DNA from 4 places in the Mesorhizobium sp. f-mel genome. Region 2 is predicted to be linked to each of the others. Evidence: predicted binding sites of a transcription regulator. Region 2 holds the regulator's gene; each other region holds the start of a gene.
What was found. The regulator PhoB, encoded in region 2, activates phosphate uptake and scavenging genes when phosphate is short. The targets are predictions, from matches to a motif close to TGTCATNNANCTGTCAT.
Positions count from the first base shown of each region.

Region 1: the regulator PhoB is predicted to act here: its motif matches at 3,963-3,979, upstream of phnC (phosphonate ABC transporter ATP-binding protein).
Region 3: the regulator PhoB is predicted to act here: its motif matches at 2,158-2,174, upstream of ACWUKX_RS14540 (RNA degradosome polyphosphate kinase).
Region 4: the regulator PhoB is predicted to act here: its motif matches at 2,539-2,555, upstream of ACWUKX_RS06725 (alpha-D-ribose 1-methylphosphonate 5-triphosphate diphosphatase).

Region 1 is NZ_JBSPTO010000007.1:64,369-69,748, reverse strand. It holds gene ACWUKX_RS11865 (carbon-phosphorus lyase complex subunit PhnI) at 1-608, shown strand, start outside; gene ACWUKX_RS11860 (alpha-D-ribose 1-methylphosphonate 5-phosphate C-P-lyase PhnJ) at 877-1,758, shown strand; gene phnK (phosphonate C-P lyase system protein PhnK) at 1,755-2,531, shown strand; gene phnL (phosphonate C-P lyase system protein PhnL) at 2,534-3,241, shown strand; gene ACWUKX_RS11845 (DapH/DapD/GlmU-related protein) at 3,238-3,855, shown strand; gene phnC (phosphonate ABC transporter ATP-binding protein) at 4,050-4,907, shown strand; gene phnD (phosphonate ABC transporter substrate-binding protein) at 5,055-5,380, shown strand, end outside.
Region 2 is NZ_JBSPTO010000005.1:203,146-208,525, forward strand. It holds gene ACWUKX_RS10215 (sugar ABC transporter permease) at 1-223, opposite strand, end outside; gene xylF (D-xylose ABC transporter substrate-binding protein) at 366-1,406, opposite strand; gene ACWUKX_RS10225 (ROK family protein) at 1,663-2,910, shown strand; gene phoB (phosphate regulon transcriptional regulator PhoB) at 3,086-3,775, opposite strand; gene phoU (phosphate signaling complex protein PhoU) at 3,792-4,499, opposite strand; gene pstB (phosphate ABC transporter ATP-binding protein PstB) at 4,538-5,353, opposite strand; gene pstA (phosphate ABC transporter permease PstA) at 5,366-5,380, opposite strand, start outside.
Region 3 is NZ_JBSPTO010000009.1:153,150-158,529, forward strand. It holds gene ACWUKX_RS14525 (TIGR02117 family protein) at 1-518, shown strand, start outside; gene ACWUKX_RS14530 (FAD-dependent monooxygenase) at 509-1,753, opposite strand; gene ACWUKX_RS14535 (zinc-finger domain-containing protein) at 1,770-2,015, opposite strand; gene ACWUKX_RS14540 (RNA degradosome polyphosphate kinase) at 2,337-4,538, shown strand; gene ppx (exopolyphosphatase) at 4,538-5,380, shown strand, end outside.
Region 4 is NZ_JBSPTO010000003.1:111,152-116,531, forward strand. It holds gene ACWUKX_RS06715 (NUDIX domain-containing protein) at 1-425, shown strand, start outside; gene phnF (phosphonate metabolism transcriptional regulator PhnF) at 534-1,319, opposite strand; gene ACWUKX_RS06725 (alpha-D-ribose 1-methylphosphonate 5-triphosphate diphosphatase) at 1,316-2,497, opposite strand; gene ACWUKX_RS06730 (PhnD/SsuA/transferrin family substrate-binding protein) at 2,615-3,472, shown strand; gene ACWUKX_RS06735 (phosphonate ABC transporter ATP-binding protein) at 3,552-4,301, shown strand; gene phnE (phosphonate ABC transporter, permease protein PhnE) at 4,294-5,088, shown strand; gene ACWUKX_RS06745 (endonuclease/exonuclease/phosphatase family protein) at 5,191-5,380, opposite strand, start outside.

The sequences.
Region 1 (5,380 bases), on a different contig from region 2:
GCGACATGCCGCAGGATCATGTCCCCGGCGACATCACCCGCGAGCCGCTGGAATTCCCGATGGCCCGCGACATCCGCCTGCAGGCGCTGTCACGCGGCGACGAGGGTTTTCTGCTGGCGCTCGGCTATTCCACCCAGCGCGGCTACGCCCGCAACCATCCCTTCGTCGGCGAAGTTCGCATCGGTGAGGTCGAGCTGGAACTCGATGTGCCGGAGCTGCCCTTCGCGGTACCGCTCGGCTCCGTGCGCGTCACCGAGTGCCAGATGGTCAACCAGTTCAAGGGCTCGGCCAAGGCGCCGCCGCAATTCACCCGCGGCTACGGCCTCGTCTTCGGTCAGAGCGAGCGCAAGGCGATGGCCATGGCACTGTGCGACCGGGCGTTACGCGCTTCGGAATTCGGCGAAGACGTCGTCGCCGCTGCCCAGGACGAGGAGTTCGTCATCTCGCATTCCGACAATGTCCAGGCGACCGGCTTCGTCGAGCATCTGAAGCTGCCGCACTATGTCGACTTCCAGGCCGAGCTCGACCTCGTGCGCCGCATGCGCGCCGAGCATGACGCCCGCGAAAACGCAGGCAAAGTCGAAGAGAAGAGGCAGGCTGCGGAATGACTTCAGTTAGCTCCACCACCATGATCTCGTGGGAATGGCCGCTACACCCCTCCGGATCCGCCGTAGCCGCTACTGCCGCCAACGGTTTCGCCATTCGCGCCTTCCTTCGGCGCAGGAAGAACCATTCTTCGAAGGACAAAGGCAACCACGCCGACAAACACCAGCAACAGGATTCCGATGTGCATCCATCCGGTTGGAGTCATCCGAGCCTGGCCCTTCTTCCGCGTCTTGGAAGTCAATTCGGTAGCACACAGCGGAAGCGATCGCCATGACCGACATCGCCACTTACAACTTCGCCTATCTCGACGAGCAGACCAAGCGGATGATCCGCCGCGCGATCCTCAAGGGCATAGCCGTTCCCGGCTATCAGGTGCCGTTCGCCTCGCGCGAAATGCCGATGCCTTATGGCTGGGGCACCGGCGGCGTCCAGGTCACGGCTTCGATCATCGGCCCTGAAGACGTGCTCAAAGTCATTGACCAGGGCGCCGACGACACCACCAACGCGGTTTCAATCCGTGCGTTCTTCAAGAAGGTCGCCAATGTCGCCGTCACCACCGAGACGGCCAAGGCGACCATCATACAGACCCGCCACCGCATTCCCGAACATCCACTGAGCGCGGGCCAGGTGCTGGTCTACCAGGTGCCAATTCCCGAACCGTTGCGCTTCCTCGAACCGCGCGAAACGGAAACGCGCAAGATGCATGCGCTGGAGGAATACGGCCTCATGCATGTGAAGCTCTACGAGGACATCGCCAGGCACGGCCGCATTGCCACTACCTATGCCTACCCGGTCAAGGTCGAGGGCCGCTATGTGATGGATCCCTCGCCAACGCCGAAATTCGACAACCCAAAGATGCACCATTCGCCGGCTCTGCAACTGTTCGGCGCCGGCCGCGAAAAGCGCATCTATGCGCTGCCGCCCTTCACCGATGTGGTCAGCCTCGATTTCGAGGACCATCCGTTCGAGGTGCAGACCTTCGACCAGCCCTGCGCGCTGTGCGCGGCCGAGAAGGTCTATCTCGACGAGGTCATCCTCGACGACCATGGCGGCCACATGTTCGTCTGCTCCGACACCGACCATTGCGAGAAACGGCGCGAAGGAGGCCATCGTGGCCGTCTTGCGCCCGAAACGATGGAGCCGGCGCAATGACCGACGAACCACTGCTGCGCGTTTCCGCGCTATCCAAATTCTACGGCTCGCGTGTCGGCTGCGAAAACGTCACATTCGACCTTTGGCCGGGCGAGGTGCTGGCGGTAGTCGGCGAATCCGGTTCCGGCAAGACGACGCTGCTCAACTGCCTCTCGACCAGATTGCTGCCGAGTTCCGGCACCGCCAGCTACCGCATGCGCGACGGTCAGTTCCGCGAACTCTACCGCATGAGCGAGGCCGAGCGCCGCTTCCTGATGCGCACCGACTGGGGCTTTGTCCACCAGAACCCCGCCGACGGGCTGCGCATGACGGTGTCCGCCGGCGCCAATGTCGGGGAGCGGCTGATGGCGGTCGGCGACCGCCACTATGGGAAAATCCGCGCCACTGCGGTCGACTGGCTGTCACGCGTCGAGATCGACGAGGACCGCATCGACGACGAGCCGCGCGCCTTCTCCGGCGGCATGCGCCAGCGCCTGCAGATCGCCCGCAATCTCGTCACCGGGCCGCGGCTGGTGTTCATGGACGAGCCGACCGGCGGCCTCGACGTTTCCGTGCAGGCGCGTCTGCTCGACCTGTTGCGCGGGCTGGTCACCGATCTCGGCCTTGCGGCAATCGTCGTCACCCACGACCTCGCAGTGGCACGTCTGCTGTCGCAACGCATGATGGTGATGAAGGACGGCCGCGTCGTCGAAAGCGGCCTCACCGACCGCGTGCTCGACGATCCGCGCGCGCCCTACACCCAGCTCCTTGTTTCTTCCATTCTGCAGGTGTGATCATGGCAACCCCGCTCGTCGTCTCCGATGTCGCCAAGAGCTTCACCATGCATCTGCGCGACGGCATCAAACTGCCTGTCGTCACCGGCGTGTCGTTCTCGATCAGGGCCGGCGAGTGCGCCGTGCTCGGCGGCCCTTCCGGCGCCGGCAAGAGCTCGATCCTGAAGATGCTCTACGGCAACTATGCGGTCGACGAAGGCCAGATCATCGTCCAGCACGAGGACGGGCTCATCGATCTCGCGACGGCGAGCCCGCGCACCGTGCTTGCCGTGCGCCGGCTCACGATCGGCTATGTCAGCCAGTTCCTGCGCACAGTGCCGCGCGTCCCCGCCCTCGATGTCGTCGCCGAACCGCTGGTCGAGCGCGGCGAGGACCGTGAAGTTGCGCGCGGCAAGGCGCGCGCCTTGCTGGGGCAGCTCAACCTGCCGGAAAAACTTTGGGCACTGCCGCCGGCGACCTTTTCCGGCGGCGAACAGCAGCGCGTCAACATCGCGCGCGGCTTCATCACCGAGCACCCGATCCTGCTGCTCGACGAGCCGACCGCTTCGCTCGATGCCAGGAACCGCGAAGTCGTGATTACGCTGATCGCGGCCAAGAAGGCGGCCGGCGTCGCCCTGCTTGGCATCTTCCATGACCGCGACGTGCGCGAGGCGGTAGCCGACCGCGTCATCGACGTGACCGCTTTTGCCGCCGGGAAAATCGCCGCATGACGCGAAAATTGTCGGAAACGCCGCTGGTCCACGAGACAGCGGAAGTCGAGAATTCGACGCTTGGCCGCTGGACCGAAATCGCCGAACGATGCCGGGTTTCGGAGAGCACGATCGGCGACTATTCCTACATGATGCAGGACTGCGGCGTCTGGTGCGCGACGATCGGCAAGTTCGCCAACATCGCCGCCAATGTGCGCATCAACGCCACCAACCACCCGACGTGGCGGCCGACGCTGCACCATTTCACCTATCGCGCCTCGGATTATTGGGACGACGCCGAGCACGAGAGCGAATTCTTCGCCCAGCGCCGCGCCAGACGCGTCACCATCGGCCACGACACCCGGCTTGGCCACGGCTCGACCGTCCTGCCCGGCGTCACCGTGGGCGACGGTGCGGCGGTCGGCGCCGGTGCGGTGGTGTCGAAGGACGTTGCGCCCTACACCATCGTCGGCGGCGTGCCGGCGAAACCAATCCGCGAACGCTTCGACCGCCACACGGCGGAACGTTATCAGGCACTCGCCTGGTGGGATTGGGACCATGCCCGCCTGCGCGCCGCGCTCTACGATTTCCGCGCCCTTTCGGCGGAAGCGTTTCTGGAAAAATACGGCAGCTGAAGGGGGTGAATGGTGAATAGAAGGGCCTTCACCAGCCTCTTCTGGCTGCCACCGTCACCATTCACCATTCACGGCGCGCCGCCCAAGCCTGTGGGCGGTAACAAAACTGACATCAATCCGACACCGCAGGTTCATGGCCTTGCGCTAGCGATGGTTAACAGACCTTCGAAACGCGACTGGACTGGAACTTGCCTATGTCAGCAACCTCAGCCACGCTCGAAATCCGCGGCGTCACCCGCCGGTTTGGCAAGAACACCGCCGTCAGCAATGTCGATATCTCGATCCCGCACGGTCAGATGGTCGGCATCATCGGCCGCTCCGGCGCCGGCAAGTCGACCCTTTTGCACATGATCAACCGCCTCATCGATCCGAGCCAAGGGTCGATTTTCTTTGACGGTGCCGAAGTCTCCAGCCTGCGCGGCTCGCTGCTCAGGCGCTGGCAGCGCGATTGCGCCATGATCTTTCAGCAATTCAACCTGGTGCCGCGTCTCGACGTGCTGACCAATGTGCTGCTCGGCCGGCTCAATCACCGCTCGACGATTGTCAATCTGCTCGGTGTCTTCTCTCGCGAGGAACGGGCCGAGGCGATAGCGGCGCTCGAGCGTCTCGACATTGCCCGCACGGCGCTGCAGCCGGCCGGCACCTTGTCCGGCGGCCAGCAGCAGCGCGTCGCGATCGCCCGCGCCATGATGCAGCAGCCGAAAGTTATCCTCGCCGACGAGCCGATCGCCTCGCTCGACCCGCTCAATGCCAAGGTGGTGATGGATTCGCTGCAGGACATCAATCTGCGCGAAGGCATGACCGTCGTCACCAATCTGCACACGCTGGATACTGCGCGCACCTATTGCAACCGCATCATCGGCATGGCTGCCGGCAAGGTCGTGTTCGACGGCCCACCCGAAGATCTCAACCGTGAGGCGGTGCGCATGGTCTACGGTGCCGACAGCAATGGCGGCGAAATCTCCGAGGCCATCACCTCGACCAGCGTCACCATCAAGCAAAAAATCGCCGCATCCGCAGGACCGCTCGAGCCCGCATTTCCTGGCTATTAGTTCCATGATCCCCGACAGGTGGATACCGGTATCCAGAAAGGATCATGGACAAACAAAAGAGCGCCTGGATCGCCAGCCCGCGTCAAGGGCGCTGTCAAAATTCGAACGCTACCGGCGCGATGCCGGAATCAACAGGAGAGACGCGAAATGTTTAGAAAGATACTTTTCGGTGCCGTTTCCATCCTCGCCATGGCGATGGGCGCGGTCCAGGCACAGGACCTGAAGGAATTCCGCGTCGGCATTCTGGGCGGCGAGAACGAAGCCGATCGCCTGCGCAACTATCAGTGCTTTGCCGACCACATCAAGGAAGTGCTGGGCGTCGAGAAAGTTTCGCTGTTCCCGGCCGCCGACTACGACGGCGTCATCCAGGGCCTGCTCGGCGGCACGCTTGACTATGCCGAGCTCGGCGCTTCCGCCTATGCCAAGATCTATCTCGAAAACAAGGACGCGGTTCAACCGATCCTGACGACGAT
Region 2 (5,380 bases):
AGGTCTGCACCGACAGGTTCCAGAGGTTGCGCGGCGTGAGGAAAAGCCCGCCCGACAGGAGGTGGATTCCAACCCAGATGACCAGCAGCGCGCCGACCATGCCGAGCATGCGTATGTCGAGCTCGGTTGCCTTGAGAAAGCGGCCGACCGGGCTGAGCTCGGATTCACGCGCCCGATCGGCGCCTGTATCGGCGGCCGGCGTGTTGGAAGTTGTGTCGGTCATGATGTCCTCCCACCGGGTTGCCGTCTGCCGCGGATGCCGGAAGCAGCTTGGAAGTTATCCGCGAGAAGCGGAAAAACAATTCTTTTTGAAAAAACGCCGCGGCGTGAAGCCGCGGCGTTTCAGGCTTCTTGCGAAGGCCGGATCAGTTGCAGACCGGGACCGTGCCCGCCGCCACGCCGGCGCAGACCTCTTCCTTCTTGATCCAGCCCGCGTCGATAACGGCGTTGAGATTGTCCTTGGTGACGGCAATCGGCGTCAGGAACAGCGACTTGACGATATTGCCGCCCGGCGTGGCGAAGTCCGTGACGCCGGCAATGTCTGTCATCTGCTTGCCGTCGGCCAGTTGCGAGGCGATCTCGGCGGCGTTCTTGCCGAGCTCGCGCGCGTCCTTCCACACCGATACGGTCTGTGTGCCGAGCGCGATGCGGTTCAGCGCGGCATGGTCGCCGTCCTGGCCCGACACCGGAACGGATCCGGCCAAGCCTTGCGCCGTCAGCGCCGCGACGACGCCACCAGCGGTGCCGTCATTGGCGGCAACCACCGCATCGACCTTGTTGTCGTTGGCGGTCAGGAACTGTTCCATGTTCTTCTGGGCGTTGGCGGGAAGCCAGCCGTCCGTATAGGCCTCGCCGACATTCTTGATCTTGCCGCTGTCGATGGCATCCTTGAGCACTTCCATGGAGCCGGCGAACAGGAAATCGGCATTCGGATCGGCGCCCGAGCCCTTGATGAAGACGTAATTGCCTTCCGGCGCCACCTTGAACACTTCACGGGCCTGCATGCGGCCGACTTCCTGGTTGTCGAAGGTCAAATAGAAGACGTCCTTGTTCTCGATCAGCCGGTCATAGCCGACAACCGGAATGCCTTCGTCCAGCGCCTTCTGCACCGCCGGCCCGATGGCCGAGGCATCCTGCGCAAGGATGATCAGCGCGTTGGCGCCCTGCGAGATCAGGCTCTCGACGTCGGTCAGCTGCTTGCCGGGATTGGACTGTGCATCGGCTGAAATATACTTGTCGCCGGCGGCCTCGATCGCCGACTTCATGGCGGCTTCGTCAGTCTTCCAGCGCTCTTCCTGGAAGTTCGACCACGAAACACCAATGACCTTGTCCTTCGCCTGTGCGACCGACGCGAGCGTCAGCGACATGGCGACCCCCGCCAGAATGGCGGCTGTGAATCTATTCATGATATTCCTCCCTGCGCCGCGTACGGCGCGACCAACTGGCCCCAAGGCCTGCACAAAAGCTCTTTTTTTCGAGCCTCGAAAAAATACTGATCCAACGCCGAAGCACTGTCAACATGAATTCTGATGGATTTTGGTGTCCTGCCGGCTTTTTTTCGAGCCTCGGAATAAACAATGACAGGTCCTTCTGCTTCTGCCAGTATTTGTCGGCCCGACGGCTTCCGATTCATGAGCGGCCGCGGCAATAGGAAGCAAAACAATGTCGGTTGGGATCCGCCATGACGATTTGCGCCGGCGCAACCGGGCGATGGTTATTTCGGCCGTACGCCGCGCAGGCCAGCCGTCGCGGACCGAGATCGCCGCAACCACCGGCCTCAGCCATTCGACCATATCGGCGATCTCTTCCGACCTGATCCACGAAGGCATCCTGGCCGAGAGCAAGGCGAGTGAGACCGTTTCGCTGAAACGTGGCCGGCCGCAGGTTGGCCTCAGCCTCAATCCGGAGGCCGCTGCGGTATTGGCCGTCGTGTTGTCGCTGAATTCCCTGTCGGTCGCTGTCATCGACTATGCCGGACAAGTGGTCGCCGAGGAACAGCGCCGGCTGGACACGCTGACCATGTCGCGCGACGAGCTGATCGACGAATGTGTCGCCATCGTCCGGCGCCGGCTCGAAGACCCCGACCTCGACGTCCAAAGCGTCGCCCGCATCGCGCTGGCGATCCAGGGTATTACCGATTCCCATGCGCGCGCCATGTTGTGGTCGCCGATCACGCCGCAGACGAACATCGCCTTCGCCGACATTCTGGAACGCGAGTTCGGCATCCCGGCCATCATGGAGAACGACTGCAACATGATGGCCGTGGCGCTGCGCTGGCGCGACCCGGATCGCTACCGCGACGATTTCATCGCCATCCTGCTCTCGCATGGCATCGGTATGGGGCTGGTGCTGAAGGGCGAGCTGTTCACCGGCACCCATTCCTCAGGCGGCGAATTCGGCCACATGATTCATCGGCCGGGCGGTGCGCTTTGCCGCTGCGGGCGGCGCGGTTGCGTCGAGGCTTATGCCGGCAACTACGCTATCTGGCGCAACGCAAGGCAATTGAGCGAGAACGCCGAGCCGGTCGCCGATGTCAGCGACGCCGAGATGCGGGCACTGGCGGCCCGGGCGCGCGAGACGGACGGACCGGAGCGCGAAGCCTACCGCAAGGCCGGCGAGGCGCTCGGCTTCGGGCTCGGCAGCCTGTTCGCGCTGATCGATCCGGCGCCGGTCGCCATGGTCGGTGCCAGCGCTGCCGCCTTCGACCTGATCGAGCCGGCCCTGCGCGAGGCGATCGCCCAGACCGCCGGCGGCCAGCATTCGGGTTCGATTTCCTTCGACACCGAGCCGAACGAACTGCCGCTGATCCGAGAAGGCTGCGCCATGCGGGCGCTGAGCTTCGTCGACCAGGAGATCTTCGCGCCGAGCATCCAGGCACGAGCCGGCCCGGTCGGAAAGAACGTGGCTTGAACTCGAAGGCAGGGATCCCCGGATCGCGACTTGGGGTGTGTTGAGATTCAGGTCAGGCCGAGTCGAGAATGGTGGGTTCCGAGAACCGGAGCGGAGCGTACTTTGGGTACGTGAGCACCGGAAGCCCAGGAAGCCGGCGTTCGCAGGCCGGCACCACCTGAATATCAGCACATCCCTAGTCTTCCCTGATCGCATAGCCCGCGCCGCGGATGGTGCGGATGACATCGGGCATGCGGCCGTTGTTGACCGCCTTGCGCAACCGGCCGACATGGACGTCCACCGTGCGCTCGTCGATGTAGATCGTCTCGCCCCAGACATTGTCGAGCAATTGGCTGCGCGAGAAGACCCGACCCGGGTGCCGCATCATGAATTCGAGCAGCCGGAATTCGGTCGGCCCGAGCCGGATCTCGCTCTTCTTGCGATAGACCCTGTGCGATTCGCGATCGAGCATGATGTCGCCGACCTTCAGCACGCTGGACAGTACTTCCGGCTTGGCGCGGCGCAGCAGCGCCTTGACCCTGGCCATGAATTCCGGTGTCGAGAACGGCTTGACCAGATAGTCGTCGGCCCCGGTGGAAAGGCCGCGCACCCGGTCGCTCTCCTCGCCGCGCGCGGTCAGCATGATGATCGGCAGCCGCTCGGTTTCGGGACGCACCCGAAGGCGCCGGCAAAGCTCGATGCCCGAAACCGCCGGCACCATCCAGTCGAGCACCAGAAGATCGGGCACGTTTTCCTGCAGCCGGATTTCGGCCTCATCGCCGCGCGTCACCACCTCGACCTGATAGCCTTCGGATTCCAGATTGTAGCGGAGGAGGACGCCCAGCGGCTCTTCATCCTCCACCACCATGATGCGCGGCGCGATCATCGGCCGGTCACTCCTGTCATGTCGCCGGCGCCGACATCGTCGTTTCGTCGAGCTTCGGGCGATCCGCCGGCAATTGCTGCCCGGTCACGACAAAGTAGGCGTTTTCGGCGATGTTGGTGACATGATCGCCGATACGCTCGAGATTCTTGGCGCAGAACAGCAGATGCGTGCAGGCGGTGATGTTGCGCGGATCCTCCATCATGTAGGTCAGGAGTTCGCGAAAAACCGCCGTATATTTCACGTCGATCTTCTGGTCGTCGGCGCGCAGTTCTTTCAACGCGCCGGCATTGCGCGACACATAGTGCTCGACCACCCCGCGGAGCTGCACAAGAACGAGATCCGCCATCGCGTCGATACCGTGCGACAGATTACGCGGCGTGGCGCTCTGCCCGACGGCGCTGACCCGTTTGGCTATGTTTTTGGCCAGGTCGCCGATGCGCTCGAGATCACCGGCCATGCGGATTGCGCCAACCACGGCGCGCAGATCTTGCGCCATCGGCTGCCGCTTGGCGATCAGCGTGATCGCGCTGTCGTCGAGTTCGCGCTGCCGCGCATCCATGATCGCGTCGTCCGAGACGACACGCTGCGCCATCGCATTGTCTGACGCAAGCAACGCGCGGATCGAGGCTGCGACCATCGCGGCGGCGAGCTCGTCCATGTCGCGGATCAGCCTGTCGATGCGGTCCAGTTCCTCGTCGAAAGACGCGACGGTGTGTTCACCCATGATACTGTCCTCGTGTTCGAAATTCGCCGCCGGACCGCTCAGCCGAACCGGCCGGTGATGTAGTCCTGGGTGCGCTTGTCGTCGGGATTGGTGAACATCTTGTCGGTCGCGCCCTCCTCGACAAGGTAGCCGAGATGGAACATCGCCGTGCGTTGCGACACGCGCGCTGCCTGCTGCATCGAGTGGGTTACGATGACGATCGTGTAGTTCTGGCGCAGTTCGTCGATCAGTTCCTCGACGCGGGCGGTGGCGATCGGATCCAGCGCCGAACAGGGCTCGTCCATCAGGATCACTTCCGGCGACACGGCGATAGCGCGCGCGATGCACAGGCGCTGCTGCTGTCCGCCGGAGAGACCGGTGCCCGACTCAAGCAGGCGATCCTTGACCTCGTTGAACAGACCGGCCTTCTTCAGGCTCGATTCAACGATGCCGTCCAACTCGGACTTGCTCCTGGCCAGGCCGTGAATGCGCGGACCGTAGGCGACGTTTTCATAGATCGACTTCGGAAACGGGTTCGGCTTCTGGAAAACCATGCCGACTCGAGCTCGCAACTCGACGACATCGATTTTCGGGTCGTAAACATCCTCGCCGTCGAGCGTTATCTTGCCGCTCACCCGCGCGATATCGATCGTGTCGTTCATTCGGTTCAGGCAACGCAGGAAGGTCGACTTGCCACAGCCCGATGGGCCGATCAACGCCGTCACCTGGTTTTCGCGGACATCGAGGTCCACGTCGAACAGAGCTCGCTTCTCGCCGTAATGAACAGAGACCTTTTCGCCCTTCATCTTGATCGAAGGGGCATTGGTTCCGCTGCTCAGTTTCTGTTCGACGCCGGCTTCCGTCATGATGTTCATATCCTCTACCCCTTACCAGCGCCGCTC
Region 3 (5,380 bases), on a different contig from region 2:
ACACCGATATCGCCGTCCCGGTCGATGACGACGTGCGCAAGCGCTTCCATTTCCTGGTCGATGGCGGCATTCCGGCCGACATGGCTGGGGTCCGCTACATCGTCTTCGGCTGGGGAGGCCGCGCCTTCTATCTGGAGACGCCGACCTGGTCGGAACTGAAGGCGGTGCCGGTGATGAAGGCGCTGACACTGGACGCATCGGTGATGCATATCAATGTCGCCGGCAACGTTGTCGAGCCGCACCCCGACGTCGCCGGCTTCGACATCAGCGAGGAGCGTTTTGCGGCGCTGCTCGACTTCATCACCGCGAGTTTCCAGCAAGGGCCGAACGGTCCCATCCCAGTCGAGAATGCCGCCTATTCCAGGTTCGACCGCTTCTACGAAGCCAACGGCCACTTCAACGCACTGGTTGGCTGCAACACCTGGACAGCGGCGGCTCTGCGTATCGCCGGCCTGCGGACAGGCTGGTGGAATCCGCTGCCGGCCTCGCTCGACCTGTCGATGCGGATTTATAATTGATGCTTGGCACTAGTGTCCGACGGTTCCGGCACCTGCCGGCCATAAAGCCAATCGAGATCGGCGGCGAGCCTTTCCGGAGAGCGCAATCTCAGAAACAGGTTGCGCGCGACCGCCACCGGCCCGGAAGCGTGCCAGGCGAGACGGTTGACAGCACCGCGGCGGGCGACCTTGGCGATGCGCGGGCGCCGCACCTTTTCCCAGGCGGCAAGGGCGTTCCAGGGGTCGGCAGGCGAGGCGGCGACAAAACCTGCAAGGGTTGCGGCATCCTCGATCGCCATCGCCGCGCCTTGCGCCGCAAACGGCGTCATCGCATGCGCAGCGTCGCCGATCAGCGCGATGCCGGCGGGCGTTGTCCATGGCTGTGCCTGGTCGACCGTATGGATCGGCCATGCGGTCCACGGGCCGGCATCCTCGGCAAGCCGGGCCAGTGCTGCCGCCGTGCCACGCATCGCGCCGACGAGGATGTTAGGGTCGGCGTGGCCCGACCAGCCCTCGGCGATGATCTCGCCCCTGGTGAAGGCGGCCAGGTTGAACGCCGTGCCGTTGCTGACCGGATAGGCGACGAGGTGAAAACCGGGATGCAGGAAGGCGGTCACGCAATTGGCGGCGCCGACCGCCGCAAGCGCTTCTCCCGCGACACTGTCTGCACTGATCGTAGCGCGCCAGGCAAGCTCGCCCGAAAACCGGCTTTTGGCCGCAAACCCGCCAAGAGCACGGATAGCCGACCACACGCCGTCGGCGCCGATCAGCAGAAAGCCGTCGGCTTCGACCGTCTTGCCGGCAATCTCGACTGTTGCCGTGGTATGGCGCGGTCCTGCGGCGATGCCGCCGACGCGCGCGCCGGTGACGAGACTGATGTCGGGCTGTTCGGCAAGGCGCGCCATCAGCGCGTCTTGCAGATCGGCCCGATGAGCGACGAGATAGGGCGCGTGCCAGCGCCTTTCGGCTTCTTCGCCAAGCGGCACCCGCGCCAGCTCGCGCAGTGTGGCGGCGTCCTTGAGCACGACCGCCTCCGGCCGCACCGCCGCCGGCAACAGCCGGTCGAGCACGCCGAGCTGGCGAAGGATGCGCGTTGCGTTGGGTGACAGCTGGATGCCGGCGCCGGCTGCTTCGAGGCGCGGCGCCTGTTCGAACAGCCGCACCAGATAGCCGCGTTCGGAAAATGCCAGCGCCGCAGTCAGTCCGGCGACGCCGGCTCCGGCGATAACGACCTGCCGGGACCGGATGTCGTCCATGGGGATGGCGTGCGCCTCAGGCTGCCTGAGGGATATAGAGGCATCCCGCAGGCTGCGTTTCCGTCGCCTTCAGCTTTGGCGAATAGCGAAAAAGCGTCGAGCAATAGGGGCAGACCTTTTCATTGTCGTCGCCCATGTCGAGAAACACATGGGGATGGTCGAAAGGGGGGTTGGCGCCGGTGCACATGAATTCCTTCACGCCGATGTCGATCGCCGCATAGCCCGCATCGTTCTGGAAATGGGGAATGGAACCGCTTGCCATCGTCGTCTCCTACATTTGCCGCATGACCCCGGATCACGCGCAAAAAATCAAAATTCCCGCCGCGTCCTTTGCGAGTCCAAGGGCGCGCCGCGCTGTAGCCTGGATTGCATCTGGATCATAAGCTGTCTCTTTGCAAGATCGATGAAATCAAACTGTCGTAAAAGCCTGTCACAGGATAAGCTAAGCCGGTTAAGGCATGGCCCCGAAAACCGAATTCGGTTCGCTGGGGATCGTGCGTAGCTTAAGAGCGGTAGAGCGTCCTTTGCGCGTCCGCAAAGACGCGCGGCGCTGTGGCCAGCGGGTGCGAAACGAGCAGGAACCATGAACGAACTAAAGCCGGTGCAGAGCGAATTCACCACTGTCGAGGTGGCGAGCCCCGAGGGCGGCAACCCGGACCGCTTCGTGAACCGCGAGTTTTCCTGGCTGCAATTCAACCGCCGCGTCCTCGAGGAATCGCTAAACGCCAACCATCCGTTGCTCGAGCGTGTCCGCTTCCTATCGATTTCGGCCGCCAATCTCGATGAGTTCTTCATGGTTCGCGTCGCCGGTCTCGCCGGCCAGGTCCGCGAAGGCATCACGCTGAAGAGCCCGGACGGCCGCACCCCCGAACAACAGCTCGAACAATTGCTGCGCGAAGTCGAGCGTCTGCAGGAAGACCAGCAGAAAAGCCTTTCCGCGCTGATGCTGCTGCTCGACAAGGAAGGCATCGAGAGCATCAGCCGCGATGGGCTGACCAAGGACGAGAAAACCTGGCTCGAGGATCATTTCCAGGAGCAGGTGTTTCCGGTGCTCACACCGCTGTCGATCGACCCGGCGCATCCATTCCCGTTCATTCCCAATCTCGGCTTCTCGATGGCCCTGCAATTGCGCCATCGCAGGAATGGCGAGGAGATGAGCGCGCTGTTGCGTCTGCCGGTGGCGCTGAAGCGCTTCATCCGCTTGCCCGACCGCAAGCGTCATGTCCGCTTCATTCCGCTGGAAGAAGCGGTCGGCCTCTACATCGGCAAGCTGTTCCCCGGCTACGAAGTCAAGGGTTCTGGAACGTTCCGCATCATCCGCGACAGTGACATCGAGGTCGAGGAGGAGTCCGAGGATCTCGTGCGCCTGTTCGAGACGGCGTTGAAGCGGCGCCGCCGCGGCTCGGTCATCCGCATCGAATTCGACAAGCTGATGCCGGCCGAACTGCGCGAGTTCGTCGCCGGCGAGCTTGGTGTCTCATCGAGCCGCATCAGCGTGCTCACCGGTCCGCTGGCGCTCAGCCAGATTTCCGAGATCGTCGCCATCGCCCGCGACGATCTCAAATTCACGCCCTATAATCCGCGCTTTCCCGAGCGCATCCGCGAGCATGGCGGCGACTGTTTCGCCGCCATCCGCGAGAAGGACATCATCGTTCATCACCCCTATGAATCCTTCGACGTTGTGGTGCAGTTTCTGCGCCAGGCGATGGCCGACCCGGAAGTCGTGGCGATCAAGCAGACGCTCTATCGAACCTCGAACGACAGCCCGATCGTGCGCGCTTTGGTCGACGCGGCGGAGGCCGGCAAGTCGGTTACCGCGCTGGTCGAGCTCAAGGCGCGTTTCGACGAGGAAGCCAACATCCGCTGGGCGCGCGACCTCGAGCGCGCCGGCGTTCAGGTCGTGTTCGGCTTCCTCGAATTGAAGACACACGCGAAAATGTCGCTGGTGGTGCGGCGCGAGGACGGCAAGCTGCGCAACTATGTGCATCTCGGCACCGGCAACTACCATCCCGTCACCGCGCGCATCTACACCGACCTGTCCTTCTTCACCACCGCTCCGACGATCGCCCGCGACGTCGCCCAGCTGTTCAATTTCATCACCGGCTACGCCGAGCCGACCGATGAGATGCGGCTGGCTATCTCGCCCTTCACGCTGAGAAGCCGGATTCTCAAGCATATTTCAGACGAGATTACCCATGCGCTGGAAGGCCGGCCGGCCCGCATCTGGATGAAGATGAATGCGCTGGTGGATCCGATCATCATCGACGCGCTTTATGACGCCAGCCGCGCCGGCGTCGAGATCGATCTTGTCGTGCGCGGCATCTGCTGTCTGAGGCCCCAGGTGCCGGGCCTGTCGGAAAACATAAGGGTCAAGTCGATCGTCGGCCGCTTTCTCGAACACAGCCGCATCTATTGTTTCGGCAACGGCCATGGACTGCCGTCGGACGGGGCGGTCGTCTACATCTCATCGGCCGATTTGATGCCGCGCAATCTCGACCGTCGCGTCGAAACCATGGTGCCGATCACCAATCCAACGGTGCATGAACAAGTCCTCGGCCAGATCATGCTGGGCAACATCATGGACAACCAGCAAAGTTTCGACGTATTGGCTGACGGAACCTCCCGGCGCGCCACGCTTGAGGAGGGCGAGGAACCGTTCAACGCGCAGGAATATTTCATGACCAATCCGAGCCTTTCCGGACGCGGTGATGCGCTGAAATCGCATGCGCCCAAGCGCATCGCGCAGTTCAAGCGCCGCAAGAAAAACGCCGCAGCGACCGGCTGATGATTTCAACGTCCCAGGGCCGGCTTCAGGACCGCCGACCGCTGTCCATCATCGACATCGGGTCGAACTCGATCCGTCTTGTCGTCTATGAGGGGCTGGCGCGCTCGCCGACCACGCTGTTCAACGAAAAGATGCTGGCCGGCCTCGGTCGCGGCATCGTCTCGACCGGAAAGCTCGATCCCGAGGCGGTGACCCGCTCGATGGAGGAGTTTCGGCGTTTCCGCGCGCTGTCCGAGCAGGTCGGCGCCGAGCAAATGTATGTGCTCGCGACCGCCGCCGCCCGCGAGGCGGTCAACGGTCCCGATTTCATCCACCGCGCCGAAGATGTACTCAAGACCGAGGTCCAGGTGCTGAGCGGGCGCCAGGAAGCCCACTATTCCGCGCTTGGCGTCATTTCCGGCTTCCACCCGGCCAACGGCATCGCCGGCGACCTCGGCGGCGGCAGCCTCGAACTGGTCGACGTCGATGGCGAGGCAATCGGCGACGGCATCACGCTGCCGCTGGGCGGCCTGCGTCTGCAGGACATGGCCAAGAATTCACTGGCCCAGGCGGCAAAGATAGCGCGCGACGAATTGGCACGGGCAAAGCTGCTGAAAGGCGGGCAGGGCAGGCCGTTCTATGCGGTCGGCGGCACCTGGCGAAACCTCGCCCGGCTGTACATGGAAATGACCAGCTATCCGCTGAGCGTCATGCACCATTACGAGATCGGCATCGACAGCGCTACGAACTTCCTCAAGCAGGTCGCCAAGGGCGAGATCGAGAAGGTAAGGGGTATCGAGGGCGTCTCAAAGAACCGCCGCTCGCTGCTACCCTATGGCGCCATCGTGCTGCAGGAGATCATG
Region 4 (5,380 bases), on a different contig from region 2:
ACCGCAGATCGAGCAACGAACTGCAGGTGTTGCTTGTTCATCCGGGCGGGCCGTTCTGGCAAAGCCGCGATCTTGGCGCATGGTCGATTGCAAAGGGCGAGTATGGTGATGACGAACAGCCGGAAGCTGCGGCACGTCGCGAATTCGTGGAGGAAACCGGCTGGGAGCTCGAGGGAGCACTGCTTGCGTTGGGGGAGCTGCGCCAGCGCGGCGGCAAGCTTATTACAGCCTTCGGCGTCGAATGCGATTTCGACGCCGGCACTTTGCGGAGCAACATGTTCGAGATGGAATGGCCACCGCGCAGCGGCCGCATACAATTCTTTCCGGAGATCGATCGCGCAGGGTGGTTCGGCCTCGATATGGCCCGGGAAAAGATGGTTATTGGCCAGCGGCCTTTTCTCGACCGGCTTGTGGGGTCCGTCTAAAGCCGACCCATTGGCCGACCGACATCATGAACTGGTCGTGCTGATCGCTGCGCCCCAGGAACCATGGGCTGAGGCGAAGACCATGTTGACCGCGCCATCGCGCCAGGATCAGAACACGAACTCGACAGACGTCAGCGGCCAGCAGCCGCGGGTCCATTCGATTGGTATGCCGTTGCGGTCCTCGTTGACGGCATTGATGCGGAATACTGGTGTTCCGGGTGTCAGCCGCAGGATTTCGGCTTCATCAGGGGACGCAAAGCCGCCACTGATGCGCGTCTCGGCCCGCCGGTAATTCTCGATATCATGCGCGCGGAAAACATCGGTCACCGACTGACGCACGTCGTACGTCTGCTCGAAATCAGGAAAGAGATGGGCTGGAAAGACCTTGGTATTGACGTAAACCGGCTGCTTATCGGACGTTCTGATCCGGCACAGCCGGATAATGGTGGCATCAGGTGCGAGACGCAACCGCTCCGCCACGGCCGGTCCTGCTGGTTCCCGGACGATCAGCAGCGTCTTGGTGCCGATTTCCTGGCCATGAGCTTCGAAATTATCGAGAAAGCGCTGTCCGTCGCGAACCGTGAATGTCGAGGGTAGGTTTCGCACGAAGATACCGACGCCCTTGCGAGCGGTGAGGTGGCCCTCATGCTGTAACTGCTGCAGCGCCCGGCGAAGTGTAATGCGGGTGACCGCGAGTTTCTGCGCCAGATGCGTTTCTCCGGGAAGTTGGCTGCCCGGCGGAAGACAGCCGCTCTCGATCAGATTGAAGATGTGATCGTAGATCTGCTGCCAGATCGGCGAATCGCTGCGTGGCCGAAAGACCAGCCCGTCAAAGGCCAGAAGACGATTGACGCTGCGCTCGTGTGGCGTTGGGATTTTCGTATTCTGGTTCATGAAGCCTTATTCACGGGCGATCGGTGTGCCGACCGTCGGTTTACGCGCGAGAGTCCAGAGGAATAGACAATTTGTCCGTGAACCATCGTGGCCACCACACGCGGATGTTCCGGATCGCCGGCATCGACGAGGATCAGATCCGCTCGGCGGCCGGCAACAAGCAATCCGCGATCGTCAAGGCCGGCTACCCGGGCCGGATTTGCCGAGACCAGATTCCAGATCATGGGGAAATCGCTGGCCCCCGGAGAAGACAGCCTGAAGGCCGCATGCAAAGGCGAGGGATAGTGGTAGTCACTGGTCAGCACCGTGCAGAGCCCGGCTCTGATGGCCTCGGTGGCATTCAGCGCTCCATTATGGCTGCCGCCGCGCACGACATTGGGCGCGCCGAGGATCACATCCTCGCCCATTTGCCGCGCGGCTTTCGCCGTTTCGAGCGTCAGTGGAAATTCCGAAGCCTTTGCACCGAGACCGCGGAAATGCATACGTTCTTCGGGAGACGCTTCGTCATGGGCAAGAAGCACATTGCCATTGGCCCGTGCAGTCGCGGCCAGCTTCCCGATCGCGATCGCTACGTCGGCCCGGCGGGACCAAATCTGATCGAGCAACGCCATATACTGCTCACGGCTCAAGCCAGACCGTTCCGCCATCTGGCCGATCTTGCGGGCGATCGTGCCGTTCAATACCGACCCGGTCGTATGGTCGTTGAGAGCAATGATCGGTCGCGGCCAAAGAGAGAGCCATTGTATGACCTGCGCCATCTGATCAAGCGCGAAGGTCTCCCAGCGCAGATGCACACGCGTATCGCAGCTAAGAGTATCGCGGAGATCGCAGAGCGCGCCGATCAGTTGCTTGGCGGCTTCGAGCGAGCGAAGTCCGGGCTCCCATGACACCGTGACGCCGTGAAAGGCTGTGGTCACTCCATTGGCGACAAGCTGGCGGTCCGTATCTTTCAACGCCAGCGCCGTGTCGAAGCGGACACCCGGCCGCGGCATGATTTGCCGCTCGAAGCCGTCGCCGTGAATATCGACGATCCCCGGAAGCACGAGCAGACCATCGGCATCGATTATGGACGCATGGGCCGCTTGGATCTCTGACAGTATCCCGCCGGCAATGCTCAGGTCCGCGGTTTCAAGTCCCCGGTCGGTAAGGATGCGACCACCCTGGATGTGCCAGTTCACTGTATCCCTCTAAAGCAAAGCCTGCCGGTGGCGCCGACGAATGTCACGAGCACGTCATCTGCTGCGTATACGGATTAGCGGGTAACAGTTTCCTGTCTATACAGCAAAGGAAAAATGATGATCCGCACCATCGCAACCGCACTCGCCCTGACGCTTGCCTCCGCTCTTCCAGCTTTTGCGGAGCCGGTGAAATTCGCGGTAACCGACATGGAGGGACTGGAGGCTCTTCAGCAGGAATTCGGCGCTTTCCAGACCGCTCTTGAAGAGGCGACCGGCCTGGATATCGAGCTGTTTCCGGTCAGCTCGCGGACCACCGCCGTCGAGGCCATGAATTCCGGGCAGGTCGATCTCGTCCTGACCGGTCCTGCTGAATACGTGGTCATGAAGGAATTAAGCCAGCCGAAGATTGTTGTTGCCTGGCAGCGCCCCGATTATTTCGCTCAGATCGCCGTCCTGGCGAATGGACCGATCCGCTCGATTGAAGACTTGAAGGGCAAGAAGATTGCATTCGGCTCGGTAGGCTCGACCTCCCAGCACCTCGGCCCCGCGCAGGCGCTGGCCGATTTCAACCTGAAATATGCCACCGATTACGAGCCAGTGATCATATCGCGCAATATCGCGGCTGAGGCTCTCATCCGCGGCGACATCGCCGCTATCGGCTTGAATTTCGGTTATCTGAACTCGGTCCGGGAAGCGTTCCCCGACATCGCCTTTTCGGTAATCGCACGGGGCCGCGATCTGCCGAACGACATTCTTGTCGCCCGTAAGGACATTTCAGACGACGTGTTCGTCAAGGTCCGCGATGCCTTTGCGAAGAATGGCAACGAGCTGATGAAAGCGATCCTGACAGGCGAGGACAACCAGAAATTCAAGGGCGGTTTCTTCCTGACTGATGTCAGGGACTCGGACTACGACTATGTCCGCTCGATGTACCGCACGATCGGAATCGAGACCCTCACCGACTTCGTAAACTGAGGCTTGCTCCTTTTCATCGCAAAGGCCGGCGGTTAACCGCCGGTCTATTTCGTAGTCCCGTCTGGGCCAAGAGGTCACTATGACAGCCATCATTCGCGCGCACGATCTTGCGAAGAGCTATGCGAACGGAAAGGTCGTTTTCTCCAGTATCGGCCTCAACATAGCATCGCGCGAACGGGTTGCCCTGATTGGCTCGAACGGTGCTGGAAAATCCACCCTGCTCAAATGCCTCATCGGTCTTTTACCGTCGAGCGGTGGCGAGGTCGTCACCCTCGGCGAGAGCTTCCGCTCGGCGCCGTCCGTCGCCCAGCTGCGGCGCATACGCAGGCAGATCGGATTTGTCTTCCAGCACCACGGACTGGTTAGCCGCCAATCCGTTCTTACAAACGTTTTGCAGGGCAAGCTCGGGCTGCCCGGCGGCTGGCGCGGCTGGCACCATTCCATCGCAAAGCAACACTGGCGCGAGGAAGCGATGCAGGCGCTCGCCGACGTGCGGCTTCTCGGCAAGGCAGGCGCCCGCACCGCCGCGCTTTCTGGAGGGCAGGCGCAGCGGGTGGCGATTGCCCGTGCGTTGATCCGGCGTCCGAAGCTTTTGATAGCAGACGAACCGGCGGCAAGTCTCGATCCGGCGGCCGGACATGATGTGATGCGAGTTTTCTCCGAGCTCACCCAGGAACAAGCGATCACCTTGGTCTACACCACGCACGACATGGAACATGCTCTCGACTACTCCGATCGCTTGATAGCGCTCAAGGCGGGCAAGGTCTTCTTCGACCGGCCGACGGCGCATGTGACCCGCGCTGATTTGAAAGACGTCTTCGATGCATGACCGCCTTTCGCCGAGCCGGATTCCATCGATCTCGCCCCTCACTTTCAGCTTTGCCGTCGCTTTGGCCGCTCTCGTGATCGTTTCCGCCGGGCAGGTCGCACATTCGCCGGAACAACTGGCAGGGGGAGTGCCCCGCATGGCCCATCTCGTCGGCCGCATGATACCCCCAAATGTCGAGCCAGGGTTCCTCCTGCGGGTTTTCTGGCGCATGATCGAAACGTTTCAGATAGCGCTCGTGGGGACAGCAATAGGTGTCGTCCTCAGCTTGCCATTTGCCTGGCTCTCGGCCATGGACATAACCCCGCTCGGACCGTTCCGGCATATCTCCAGGATTCTGGTCTCATTGTTTAGGACCGTTCCAGATTTGGTCTGGGCACTTCTTTTCGTGTCAGCCGTTGGTCTCGGGGCGGTTGCTGGAACCATGACCATCGTCGTCGATACGATCGGTTTTTGCGGGCGCTTCTTCGCCGAGGCGATGGAGGATGCCGACGAAAGACCTCAGGAAGCGCTGTTTGCAATCGGGGCCAGTCGGTTCTCTGTCCTCTGCGGGGCAGTTCTGCCCGACGCTTTGCCGTCCCTGATAAACACCACGCTCTTTGCGCTTGAAAAGGCAGTGCGCTCGTCTGTTGTTCTCGGCCTCGTTGGAGCCGGTGGCATCGGCCAGGAGCTGAAGGTCGCGTTCGATCTTTTCCAATACAAGAATGCCTCGACCATCATTCTCGTGATCTTCACCATCGTGGTGTTGATGCAGTTCGTGACGGATCGCTTGCGCTCTAAGATCCAGTAGCTGCAGGCTAGCCATGCGCCCAAATCGGCACGACACCGCCCCGTATCCTAGACAAGAGCTTCCCTTTGAACCGATCTCTATCCATGGGGCTGGGCAGCTACATCATAGGCGAACGAATCCTGTAAGCGGTAGATGATCGGAGGCGACCCGCGAAAGCGGCGTGTCATGGGCTTCGACGGTTGAGATCATTCCGTGTCGATTTGCCATGATCCGGTCGAGCGACAGCAGCGGCAGACTCGATGGAAAGGTGGGGACCGCCGGCGGCGCGGGACCGAAAGTCGTGTGCAGCGTA